DNA from 3 places in the Saccharothrix coeruleofusca genome. Region 1 is predicted to be linked to each of the others. Evidence: riboswitches for the same ligand, from Rfam matches in the RefSeq annotation. Region 1 holds a riboswitch; each other region holds the start of a gene.

Region 1 (4,024 bases):
GCTCGGCCCGGCCGACGTGCGGCGGCTGGCGGCCGAGCTGGACATCCGCCCCACCAAGAAGCTGGGGCAGAACTTCGTGCACGACCCGAACACGGTCCGCCGCATCGTCGCCTCCGCCGAGCTGACCGCCGACGACGTGGTGCTGGAGGTCGGGCCGGGCCTGGGCTCGCTGACCCTGGCCCTGCTGCCCTCGTGCCGGGCGCTGGTCGCGGTGGAGATCGACCCGGTGCTCGCCGACCGCCTGCCCGCCACCGTCGCCGAGCGCGCCCCCGAACTGGCCGACCGGCTGTCCGTGGTCCCGGCGGACGCGCTGCGCGTCACCGCCGGGCAGCTGCCGGTCGCGCCGACCGCCCTGGTCGCGAACCTGCCCTACAACGTGGCCGTGCCCGTGGTGCTGCACCTGCTGGCCGAGCTGCCCTCGCTGCGCACCGGCCTGGTGATGGTGCAGGCCGAAGTGGCCGACCGGATGGCCGCGGGCCCCGGTGGCAAGGTCTACGGGGTGCCCAGCGTGAAGCTGGCCTGGTACGCCGACGCGCACCGGGCCGGGCCGGTGTCGCGCTCGGTGTTCTGGCCGGTGCCCAACGTGGACTCCGCGCTGGTGGCCTTCCGGCGGCACCCCGAGCCACTGTCCACTGTGGACCGGAACGTGCTGTTCCCGTTGGTGGACGCGGCTTTCGCGCAGCGCCGCAAGACGCTGCGCGGCGCGCTGGCGGGCTGGGCGGGGTCGCCCGCCGAGGCGGAGCGGCTGCTGCTGGCCGCCGGGGTCGATCCGGGCGCTCGCGGCGAGCAGTTGGGAGTTCACGACTTCATCCGGATAGCCGAAGCCGCTGCCACTCGATAGCCGGTGATCCTTCGGCCATCTGTGTGATTTGTCGAACGATCCGTTTACAGGCTTGCGTCAACCTCGGGTCGTCGGGTGTACTCGTGCTGCCATCCCGAGCGGCCGAGAGACCTGGCTCCACGACGCCGCAGCAACCACCCCCCATGGGGCAGGTGCTTCAGCCAGGATCGATGGAGGATCACGTGCCCAGGACGCGAATGCTCACACGCAGGCGAGTCGTCGACCACGGCCGTCGCACTGCCACGGGCTGTCGCGGCTCCCTCGCCTAGCGGCACCAGCGGCACCAGGCAATCCTCGCCGTCCTCTGCGGACACCCCTTCAGCAGCAGATCTCGGTCGCGCGCGCCACGAGCGCGCGCTGCCGCGCGCAGTCGTGGAGCGAAAACGTGATCACAGTCGAAAACCTCACCAAGACCTTCCCCGGCAGTACCGGTCAGGTTCGCGCGCTGGACGGCGTGAACCTGGACGTCGCCGCCGGAACGGTGCTCGGCGTCGTCGGCCCCTCCGGGGCGGGCAAGTCCACCCTGGCCCGCTGCGTCGCGCTGCTGGAGCGCCCCGACAGCGGCGCGATCCGCGTCGACGGCACCGACCTGGTGTCGCTGGGCGGGTCCGCGCTGCGCGCCGCCCGCAGGCAGATCGGCGTTGTGCCGCAAGGGGATTCGCTGCTGCGCCAGCGCACCGCCGCGGGCAACGTGGCGCTGCCGCTGGAGTCCGCGGGCGTGCCGGGGCCGCAGCGCCGCACCCGCGTGGCCGAGCTGCTGGACCTGGTCGGCCTGACCGACAAGGCGGGCTCCTACCCCGACCAGCTCTCCGGCGGCCAGCGCCAGCGCGTCGCGGTCGCCCGCGCGCTCGCCGCCAGCCCGTCGGTGCTGCTGGCCGACGAGCCGACCTCCGCGCTGGACCCCGAGACCACCGGCTCCGTGCTGACCGTGCTGGACCGGGCCCGCGCCGAGCTGGGCGTGACCGTCCTGGTGGTGACCCACGACATGGGCGTGGTCCGCCGCATCTGCGACGACGTGGCGGTGCTGGAGGGCGGCAGGGTCGTGGAGCACGGCAAGGTGCTCGACCTGGTCTCCGACGCGGCCAGCCGGACCGCCGCCTCGCTGCTGCCCGCCGTGGACCAGAACCCGGCGGTCGAGCGCTCCTACGACCGGGTGGCCGACGTGGTGCTGGTCGGCTTCGCCGCCGTGGGCGCGCTGCTGCCCGAGGCCACCAGCCGCTTCGGCGTGGAGCTGAACCTGCTCGGCGGCGGCCTGACCAGGCTCGGCGAGACCCCGGTCGCGCGGTTCCGCGTCGGCCTCAACGGCGAGCGCGCCGACTCGGCGCTGGAGTGGATCACCGAGGCGGGCGGCGCCGTGCGCCGCACGCCGACGGGTCCGCAGGGAGTAGCTGCGTGAGGAAGGCAACACCCTGGTCCACCGTGTTCGACTACCTCGTCACCGCGACCGGCGAGACGTTGTACATGGTGGCCGTCTCCACCCTGATCGCGACCTTGCTCGGCATCCCCGTCGGCGTCTGGCTGCAGCTCACCGCCCCCGGTGGGCTGCGGCCCAGGCCGCTGCTGCACAAGCTGCTCGGCTTCGTGGTCGACCTCGGCCGCGCCATGCCGTTCCTGGTCCTGCTCGTCCTGCTGACCTCGCTCACCCGGCTGGTCATCGGCCAGTCCATCGGGCCGACCGCGGCGATCGTGCCGCTGTCGGTGGGCGCGATCCCGTTCGTCGGCAGGCTGGTGCAGAACGTGCTGAGCGAGGTGCACGTCTCGGTGGTGGAGGCCGCGGTCACGACCGGCGCCACGACCACGCGCATCGTCCGCAGCGTGCTGCTGCGCGAGTCGCTGCCCGCGCTGATCAACGCCATCGGCGTGACCGCGATCGCCCTGCTCGGGTACTCGGCGATGGCCGGGGTGCTCGGCGGCGGCGGTCTCGGCGACCTCGCCGTGCGGCTGGGCTACCAGCGCTTCGACGACCGGGTGCTGTGGAGCACGGTCGCGGTGCTGGCGGTCATCGCCACGCTCATCCAGTTCGCCTTCAACCGTGCCGCGCGCGCTGTCGACCGCCGCAGGCACGCCTCCGTCTGATCCGGACCCACCCCGTAGTTAAGGAACACCATGCGTATTCGTGCTGCCCTCCTCGGCGCTGTGCTGCTCGCGGCAGGCTGCGGGAGCGGCGACAACGGCGCGGCGGGCAACCCCGACGCGCCGCTGAAGGTGGGCGTCAGCCCGGTGCCCCACGCCCAGGTCCTGCGCTACGTCGCCGACAACCTCGCGGCGGAGAAGAACCTCAAGATCGAGGTCGTCGAGTTCACCGACTACGTGCAGCCCAACACCGCGCTGGTGGACGGCTCGCTGGACGCGAACTACTTCCAGACCGTGCCCTACCTGGACACCTTCAAGAGCGAGAGCGGCGCCCAGCTGGAGTGGATCGGCCCGGTGCACGTCGAGCCGCTGGGCGTGTACTCCAACAAGCACAAGTCGCTGGCCGACCTGCCCGACGGCGCCCAGGTCGCCGTCGCCAACGACGCCACCAACGAGGCCCGCGGGCTCAAGCTGCTCCAGGACAACGGCCTGATCAAGATCAAGGAGGGCGCGGAGAAGACCGCCACCATCCGCGACATCGCGGAGAACCCGAAGAACCTGCGGTTCGTCGAGCTGGAGGCGGCCCAGCTGCCCCGGTCGCTGGAGGACACCGACGCGGCGGTGGTCAACGGCAACTACGCCATCGACGCCGGGTTGAAGCCCGCCGACGACGCGTTGGCGCTGGAGAAGGCCGAGGGCAACCCCAACGCCAACGGCCTGGTCACTCGCGCCGAGCTCAAGGACGACCAGCGGATCAAGGACCTGCTGGCGCTGCTGCAGTCGCAGCAGGTCAAGGACTACATCAAGGACACCTTCGCCGGTTCCGTCCTGGCCGTCTGACCCCACCCGACCGCGCCCGCGAGCACCGCCCGACCCCTTCGGGCGGCGCTCGCGGGCGCGGTCGCGTTCCGGGAGTTCGGCCACCGGTGGCAGCGCGAGCACCCGCGACAGCCGTAGGCTTCAGGGTGTGCTCGCCGTAGTCCCGCCACCGGTCACCGTCCGCGTCCCGGCCAAGGTCAACCTGCACCTGGCAGTGGGCGACGCGCGCGCTGACGGCTACCACGACCTCGTGACGATCTTCCAGGCGCTGTCGCTGACCGACGAGGTCAC
Region 2 (4,024 bases), 2.4 Mb from region 1:
TAGAGCTTGTCCACCGTGCGCTCCTTGAACGCCTGCTTGAGCACCGAGTAGGCGTGCTCGCTCTTGGCCACCACCATCACGCCGGTGGTGCCCACGTCCAGCCGGTGCACCACGCCCTGCCGCTCGGCCGCGCCCGAGGTGGCGATGCGCACGCCCGCGGCGGCCAGCCCGCCGACCACGGTCGGCCCGGTCCACCCCGGACTGGGGTGCACCGCCACGCCCACCGGCTTGTCGACCACGATCACGTCGTCGTCCTCGTAGAGCACCCCCAGGCCCTCCACCGGCACGGCCTGGACGCTCACCGGCCGCTCCGGCTCAGGCAGGGTGATCTCCAGCCACGCGCCCGCGACCAGCCGGTCGGACTTGCCCGCGGGCTGTCCGTCGAGCACCACGTCGCCGGACTCGGTCAGCGCCGCGACCGCGGTCCGCGACAGGCCAAGCAGCTTGGCCAGGCCCGCGTCGACGCGCATCCCGTCCAGCCCGTCGGGCACGGGCAGGGTTCGGTAGCCGCTCATGCCTTCTTCTCCACCCTGGTGCCGTCGTAGTCGCGCTGGAGCAGGGCCATCAGCACGATCACGCCGCCGCCCACGCAGATCGCCGAGTCGGCGAGGTTGAACACCGGGAAGAAACCGCCCCACGGGTCGAGCACGGAGATGAAGTCCACCACGTGGCCGCGCAGCGGGCCGGGCGCGCGGAACACGCGGTCGACCAGGTTGCCCAGCGCCCCGCCGAGCACCAGGCCCAGCCCGATCGCCCAGCCGACCGACCGCAGCTTGCGGGCGATCCACAGGATGAAGCCGACCACGCCGAACGCGATCAGCGCCAGCACGAACGTCCACCCCTCGGCCATGCCGAAGGCCGCGCCGGGGTTGCGGACCAGCGGCAGGTACAGCAGCCCGCCGAACAGCTCGACCGGCTGCCGCCCCTCCAGCTCGGCGACCGCGACCACCTTGGTGGCGATGTCCAGCGCCAGCACCACCGCGGCGAGGACGCCCAGCAGCAGCACCCGCCTGGGTGGCGGGGCGGGGGCTCCCGGAACTGCCTCGGGTTCGGCGTTGGGCTCAGTGCTCACCGGCCCATTGTCCCGCATCGGGTTCGCGCGACCGCACTCAGACCAGGAACGGCGGCAGCGGCCGGGTGTCCTGGGCGGGCGCCCAGCGGCCGTCCCGCTGGGCGTAGTCGACCCGCGGCCCCTCCAGCACCAGCGACCGCAGCGCCGCCACGAGCCGGTCCACGTGCTCCTCGGTGCTGCCCAGCCCCAGCGACGCGCGCAGCGCCCGCTGCCCGGCGGCCAGCCGGTGCACCGCCACGTGCGCGCAGAACGCGCCGTCGCGCACGCCGATGCCGTGCTCGGCGGACAGCGCGGCGGCCAGGTAGCCCGCGTCCTGCCCGCCGACGACGAAGCTGACCACGCCCACCCGGTCGTGCTCGGCCCCGAACAGCGACAGCTCGCGCACGCCGGGCACGGTGGCCAGGCCCGCCCGCAGCCGCGCCAGCAGGCCGCGCTCGTGCGCGCCGGTGCGCTCCCAGTGCCGCCCCAGCACGTCGCAGGCCACGCCGAGGGCGTGCGCGCCGACCACGTTGGGCGAGCCCGCCTCGTGCCGCTCGGGCACCGCCGACCACGCCACGCCCAGCCGGTCGCCGTGGTCGGTGACCAGCGCGGTCGCGCCGCCGCCGACCAGGTACGGCTCGGCGGCCCGCAGCCAGTCCGCGCGACCGACCAGCGCGCCCGCGCCGAAGGGCGCGTACAGCTTGTGGCCGGACAGCACGGCGTAGTCCACGTCCAGCGCCTTGAGGTCGACCGGCCGGTGCGGGGCCAGCTGGGCGGCGTCGAGCACGACGCGCGCCCCGTGCCGCCGGGCCACCGCGGCCAGCTCGGCCACCGGCCACACCTCACCGGTCACGTTGGACGCGCCGGTCACCACGACCAGTCGCGGCCCCTCGGGGCAGGCGCGCAGCGCCCGGTCCAGCTCCAGCACCGCGCCCGCCGCCGAGGAGGGCGTGCGCAGCCGCCGCACGCCTGGTCCGCGCCACGGCAGCAGCGCGGCGTGGTGGTCGGTGTCGAACAGCACCACCGAGGTGCGCCGGGGCAGGGCTCGGGCCAGCAGGTTCAGCGCGTCGGTGGTGTTGCGGGTGAACACCACCGCGTCGCCCGCCCTGGCGCCGAGGAACCGCCGCACCGCGTCGCGGGCCTGCCCGTAGACGCGGGTGCTGACGTGGGAGGCGAACCCGGCACCCCGGTGCACCGAGGCGTACCAGGGCAGCAGCTCGTCCACCGCGTCGCGGACCTGCTCCAGGCAGGGCGCGGACGCGGCGTGGTCGAGGTTGGCGTACTCGACGAACTGCCCGGTGACCAGGGGGACCTTCAGGTCCGCCCCGACCACGCGGGGCAGGGCGGCGACGGGACGGGGAACGGCGACGGTCACGACGAGCCTCCGGCGGCCTCGGGGGCCCCTGCTCGACAGGAGGCCCGCGCTTGCCCGGCGCACCCCGCGCCGGACCAGGTCCTCACCGGGGGCACCCCACCGCGGTAGGAGGGTTGCCGGCCAGCTAGCCCGGGCTTGTCGCTGGCACTCATGACCTCGCCCACGACGTTAGCGGCGGACCCGCCCGCCGTCGAGCCCCGTCCGGATCATGGGATCTCGCGGCCCGTGTCGCCCTTCCAGCGGGCCAGCCTGCCCGCCCGGTCCACCGCCCGGATGCGCTGCTCGACGGCGGTGCGCACGCCTTCGGTGCACACCACCAGCAGCTGGTCGCGCTCCTGCAGCCGGGTGGTCGACTGCGGGGTGAACCCGCCGCCCTCGCGCACCACCAGGCTCACCGAGGCGCCCACCGGCAGCCGCAGCTCCGACAGGTACACGCCGTGCAGCTTGGACCCGCGCTGGATGCGCACCTGGAGCAGCTCGGCGTTGAACTGGTCCAGCGCCGAGGAGTCGAACTGCACCTCGCTGGCCTCCCCCGAGCGCACCAGCCCCAGCCAGCGGGCCAGCCTGGGCAGGGTGGTGCCCTGCACCAGGGTCAGCAGGATGACCAGCACGAACACCGCGTCGACCAGCTGGTCGGCGCCGGGCACCTGCTGGATGAGCGGGATCAGGGCGAACACGATGGGCACCGCGCCGCGCAGCCCGGACCACGACAGGAACACCTGCTCGCGCCACGGCACCCGGAACGGCGTGGCGGCCACCAGCACCGACAGCGGCCGGGCCACCAGCAGCAGCACCGCGCCCGCGACCAGGGCGGGCACCAGCGCGTGCAGCAGCCGTTCCGGCGAGGCGTACAGGCCCAGAAGCACGAACAGGCCGATCTGGGAGACCCAGCCCAACCCCTCGGCGAAGGACAGCGTGTCCGAGCGGTGCGGCAGCCGGGCGTTGCCCAGCACCACCGCCGCGACGTAGACGGCCAGGAAGCCGGAGGCGTGCGCCAGGTCGCCCGCGGTGTAGGCGAGCAGGCACACCGCGACCGTGGCCAGCGGGTACAGGCCGGTGGCGGGCAGCGCCGCGCGCCGCAGGCCCACGGCGCCCAGCAGGCCCAGCGCCACGCCGATCGCCGCGCCCGCGACCAGCTCGTAGACCATCAGCAGCGGCGCGGTCCAGGTGATCGGGTCCGGCGAGGCCAGCAGCACCACGGCGATGTAGACCGGGGCGTCGTTGATGCCCGACTCCAGCTCCAGCGCGCCGATCAGCCGCCTGCCCACGCCGACCGAGCGCAGCACGCTGAACACCGCGGCCGCGTCGGTGGAGGACAGCACCGCGCCCCACAGCAGCGCGGTGCGCCAGTCCAGGCCCAGCAGGTGGTGCAGGGCCACGCCGGTGACCGCGACGCTGACCCCCACCGACACCGTGGACAGCGCGATGCCCAGGCCGAGCGCGGGTCTGACCGCGGCCCACCGGGTGGTCAGGCCGCCCTCGGTGAGGATCAGCACGAGCGCGGCGGTGCCCAGCGAACGGGTCAGGTCGGCGTCCTCGAACTCGATGCCCAGCACCGACTCGCCCAGCAGCACGCCGATGGCGAGGTAGAGCAGCAG
Region 3 (4,024 bases), 7.0 Mb from region 1:
CTCGAGGTACTCGTCCGCGGCGTTCCTGGAGGCGGTTCGGCCGAAAGTGGCGTTGATCAGCGTCGGAGCGGGCAACCGCTACGGACACCCCAGCGGGGTGCTGCTCGACGCGCTGGCTAGCCGGGGGGCGCTGGTGCTGCGCACTGATCAGGACGGCGACACCGCCGTCCTGCTGGGCCCGGAGGGGCCGCGGATCGCCCGCAGGGGCGACCCGCCGGGGAGGAACTGACAAGGGGAGGAACCGTGAACGACGTCTGGATCCGGCTGCACACCGGATGGGCGCCCAACGACGACCACCAGGCCGTGGCGTGGGTGCTGTGGCAACTGGGCTACAAGCCGGAGCCGTGGCCGCCGCAACTGCGACCGGGGTTCGCCTACTACGTGTGCGAGCACCTCAGAGCGGGCGGCCGGGGCATCATCGCGCGGGCGACCGTGACCGACGTGCTGAGCCCCACCCAGGTCGCTTCGCCCGAGGAGGCGTACCGCGTGGTCGCCGACCGGCTGTTCGACGACGAGCTGACCATCCCGGTCGAGGACTGGCGCGCCCGCGCCTACAACAAGATCAAGGCGGACGCGCCGTGGCCGCAACGGGTGATCGCCTGGCGCATCACCACCGAGCAGGTCGGGCCGTACGTGCTGCCGGAGCTGGCGAGGTTCCCGCGCAGCGGGTGGCTGCGCTCGTCCAGCATCGCCCTGTGATCGCGGTGGGCAACCCTGCGGGCTTGCGCACCACCTCCAGCGGTGCGCAAGCCGTGAGGGGGTGGATCAGTCGGCGAGGGCCTTGATCACGGCGTCGGCGCTGGGCGGCACGGTGGCGCGGGGGCCGACCCGGTCGCCCAGGGCGTCCAGGGTCTTGAGGCCGTCGCCGGTGATCAGCAGGACGGTCTCGGCGTCGGGGTCGAGCTGCCCGGTCTCGATGAGCTTCTTGGCCGTCGCCACGGTGACCCCGCCCGCGGTCTCGGCGAAGATGCCCTCGGTGCGGGCCAGCAGCCGGATGCCCTCGACCACTTCCTCGTCGGTGACGTCCTCGATGGCCCCGCCGGTGCGGCGGACCGAGTCCAGGGCGTAGGGGCCGTCGGCGGGGGCGCCGATCGCCAGCGAGCGGGCGATGGTGTCCGGGCGCACCGGGGTGACCGTGTCGTGGCCCGCCTTGTACGCGGTGGCCACCGGGGAGCAACCGGTCGCCTGTGCGCCGAACACGCGGTAGGGGGTGTCCTCGACCAGGCCGAGCGAGGCGAACTCGCGGAAGGCCTTGTCCACCTTGGTCAGCTGGGAGCCCGAGGCGATGGGGATGACGATCTGCTCGGGCAGGCGCCAGCCCAGCTGCTCGGCCACCTCGAAGCCGAGGGTCTTGGAGCCCTCGGCGTAGTAGGGCCGGACGTTGACGTTGACGAACGCCCAGTCCTCGTGCTCGGCGGCCAGCTCCTGGGCGAGGCGGTTGACGTCGTCGTAGTTGCCGTCGACGGTGATCAGCGCGCCGTCGTAGACGGCGGTCATGAGGATCTTGGCGCGTTCCAGGGAGGAGGGCACGAGCACGACCGACCGCCAGCCCGCGCGGGCCGCCGCGGCGGCCACGGCGTTGGCCAGGTTGCCGGTGGAGGGGCAGGCCAGCACCTTGAAGCCGAGTTCCCTGGCCGCGGCCAGGGCCACGCCGACCACGCGGTCCTTGAAGGAGTGGGTGGGGTTGCCGGTGTCGTCCTTGACCCACACCTTGCGCACGCCCAGCGCCTTGGCCAGGCGGTCGGCCTCGACCAGGCGGGTGCCGCCGGGCTCGGTGTTGGGGTGGGACGTCACGGTGGAGGGCACGGGGAGCAGGCCGCGGTAGCGCCAGATCGACCGGGGACCCGCCTCGATGTCCTCGCGGCGGATCCGACCGAAGTCGTAGGCCACTTCCAGCGGCCCGAAACACTCCAGGCACGCGTACTCGGCGGCGAGAGGGGTCTGGTGGCCGCACTCACGACACGACAGAGCCCGAGCGGGACCGAGGTCGAAGGAGGTGGTGGGCGAAGGCGCACTGACAGCAGTCATCGCGAGGTTCTCCTCATCTTTCCCGCTGCGCGGGTCGGAATTGGCACCGTGGTCGCCCAGCGCGAGCGCTGGTGACGGGTTGCCGGGGCTTCTTCGGGCCGATCCCTCTGCCCCTCTGGATGAGCGGTATTCGGTTGTGGCGTTCACGCTACGACACGATCCCGAGCCGTGGCCAGCGAAGTCCACCATGCGGACGTGGCAGGATCGGACCGTGAGCGCGACCGCAGCCAGCCAGCCCGATGCCGTGCACCTGGTCGTCGGCGAGGAGGAGTTGCTGGTCGAACGCGCGGTGCGGTCGGCGCTGGAGACCGCGCGGGCGGCCGACCCGCAGGCGGACCTCACCCGCGTTCGGGTGACCGACCTCACCCCGCCGGAGCTGGCGGAGCTGGTCAGCCCGTCGCTGTTCGCCGAAGGGCGGGTGATCGCCCTGGAGGCCGCGCAGGAGGTGAGCAAGGAGATCGCCGACGCGGTGCTGGCCTACGCCAAGGCGCCTGCGGACGGAGTGACCCTGGTCGTCGTGCACACCGGCGGCGGGCGCAGCAAGGCGGCCAAGGAGCTGCCCGCGGCGCTGCGCAAAGCCGGGGCGCGGGTGGTCGAGTGCCCGAAGATCACCAAGGCCGCGGAGCGGGAAGCGTTCGTGCGCAACGAGATCCGCTCGGCGGGCGGCAAGGCCGACCCGGAGGCGGTGGCCGCGCTGATCGAAGCGGTCGGGTCGGACCTGCGGGAGCTGGCCGCCGCGGCGTCGCAGCTGGTCGCGGACACCGGCGGGAAGGTCGACGCGGAGGCGGTGCGCCGCTACCACCGCGGCCGGGCCGAGGTGACCGGGTTCGCGGTGGCGGAGAAGGCCGTCATGGGCGACCGGGGCGGGGCGCTGGAGGCGCTGCGCTGGGCGATGCAGCTGGGCGTGCCGCACGTGCTGGTCGCCGACGCGCTGGCCGACGCGGTGCGCACGGTCGCGCGGGTGTCCGCGGTGGGCCGGGGCGACCCGTTCAAGCTGGCGGGCGAGCTGGGGATGCCGCCGTGGAAGGTCAAGAAGGCCCAGGGGCAGGCGCGCGGCTGGGACGGCGACGGGCTGGCCAGGGCGATGTCGGTGGTGGCCGGGCTGAACGCCGACGTCAAGGGCGTCGCGGCGGACTCGGGTTACGCGCTGGAGCGCGCCGTCCTGGCCATCGTCGCCGCCCACGGCCGCTAGACCACCAGCGCCCGCCCACATCCTGACTTGAGCGTTCGGGCACCGCGAACTGAGCGTTGGGGGTTTTAAAGCGGCGCTCGCCGCGCGACAGGTCGCCAAGGATGGCGCTCGCGGGCCCCCCGCTGCGCGCGCTCCGCGCGCGCCCCTGGTGCGTGGGCAAGTACTACCCGAGGGGCGTCCGGAGATCGGTAACTACTACCCGAGGTGCGCGGAAGCGCGGGGCAGGGCGCGAAAGCGCGGGTCGGGGTGCGCGAACGCTCAGTTCGTGGTGTCGGAACGCGCGACTCGCGGGGGCGACACGCCCAACACGCCCATAGGTGGGTGACACCGGGGACGGGCGTGGCCGTTCTGAGCGTTGAACTCGGGGGTTCTGAGGGTTCGACTCGCGGGACGAGGGTGGGGCCGAACGCGGCGAGCGCCGCCTCCCGCGTGGGGAAGCGGCGCTCGCGGAGGCTGCTGGGCAGCCGGTGCTCAGAGCTGGTTGGCGCGCTTGGCCAGGGCCGACTTCTTGTTGGCGGCCTGGTTGGCGTGGATGACGCCCTTGGAGGCGGCCTTGTCGAGCTTGCGGGAGGCCTCCTGCGCCAGCGCGATGGCCTTCTCCTTGTCACCGGCCTCGGCGGCCTCACGGAACTTGCGGATCGCGGTCTTCAGCGAGGACTTGACGGCCTTGTTGCGCAGCCGCGCCTTCTCCGCCGTCTTGATCCGCTTGAGCTGGGACTTGATGTTCGCCACGCGAAAGCCACCCTTTTCCTCGGTTCGGAGTCGTACCGCGCCTTCTCGTCGGCGCCGCCCGGTCAGGGGCGG

Evidence for each region. Region 1 has a riboswitch for S-adenosylmethionine ahead of JOF41_RS34555 (methionine ABC transporter ATP-binding protein). Riboswitches for the same ligand answer to the same signal wherever they lie in the genome.
Region 2: it holds a riboswitch for S-adenosylmethionine, as region 1 does, so the genes downstream of both, JOF41_RS22525 (aminotransferase class V-fold PLP-dependent enzyme) here and JOF41_RS34555 (methionine ABC transporter ATP-binding protein) in region 1, are expected to answer to the same signal.
Region 3: it holds a riboswitch for S-adenosylmethionine, as region 1 does, so the genes downstream of both, thrC (threonine synthase) here and JOF41_RS34555 (methionine ABC transporter ATP-binding protein) in region 1, are expected to answer to the same signal.

Annotation. Positions count from the first base shown of each region.
Region 1 is NZ_JAGINV010000001.1:7,417,495-7,421,518, forward strand. It holds gene rsmA (16S rRNA (adenine(1518)-N(6)/adenine(1519)-N(6))-dimethyltransferase RsmA) at 1-841, shown strand, start outside; SAM riboswitch class I at 928-1,018, shown strand; gene JOF41_RS34555 (methionine ABC transporter ATP-binding protein) at 1,227-2,237, shown strand; gene JOF41_RS34560 (methionine ABC transporter permease) at 2,234-2,917, shown strand; gene JOF41_RS34565 (MetQ/NlpA family ABC transporter substrate-binding protein) at 2,948-3,754, shown strand; gene JOF41_RS34570 (4-(cytidine 5'-diphospho)-2-C-methyl-D-erythritol kinase) at 3,882-4,024, shown strand, end outside.
Region 2 is NZ_JAGINV010000001.1:5,042,129-5,046,152, forward strand. It holds gene JOF41_RS22515 (RluA family pseudouridine synthase) at 1-515, opposite strand, end outside; gene lspA (signal peptidase II) at 512-1,090, opposite strand; gene JOF41_RS22525 (aminotransferase class V-fold PLP-dependent enzyme) at 1,110-2,426, opposite strand; SAM riboswitch class IV at 2,468-2,582, opposite strand; gene JOF41_RS22530 (potassium/proton antiporter) at 2,633-4,024, opposite strand, start outside.
Region 3 is NZ_JAGINV010000001.1:422,166-426,189, forward strand. It holds gene JOF41_RS02035 (DNA internalization-related competence protein ComEC/Rec2) at 1-229, shown strand, start outside; gene JOF41_RS02040 (hypothetical protein) at 244-699, shown strand; gene thrC (threonine synthase) at 766-2,028, opposite strand; SAM riboswitch class I at 2,039-2,154, opposite strand; gene holA (DNA polymerase III subunit delta) at 2,240-3,220, shown strand; gene rpsT (30S ribosomal protein S20) at 3,692-3,952, opposite strand.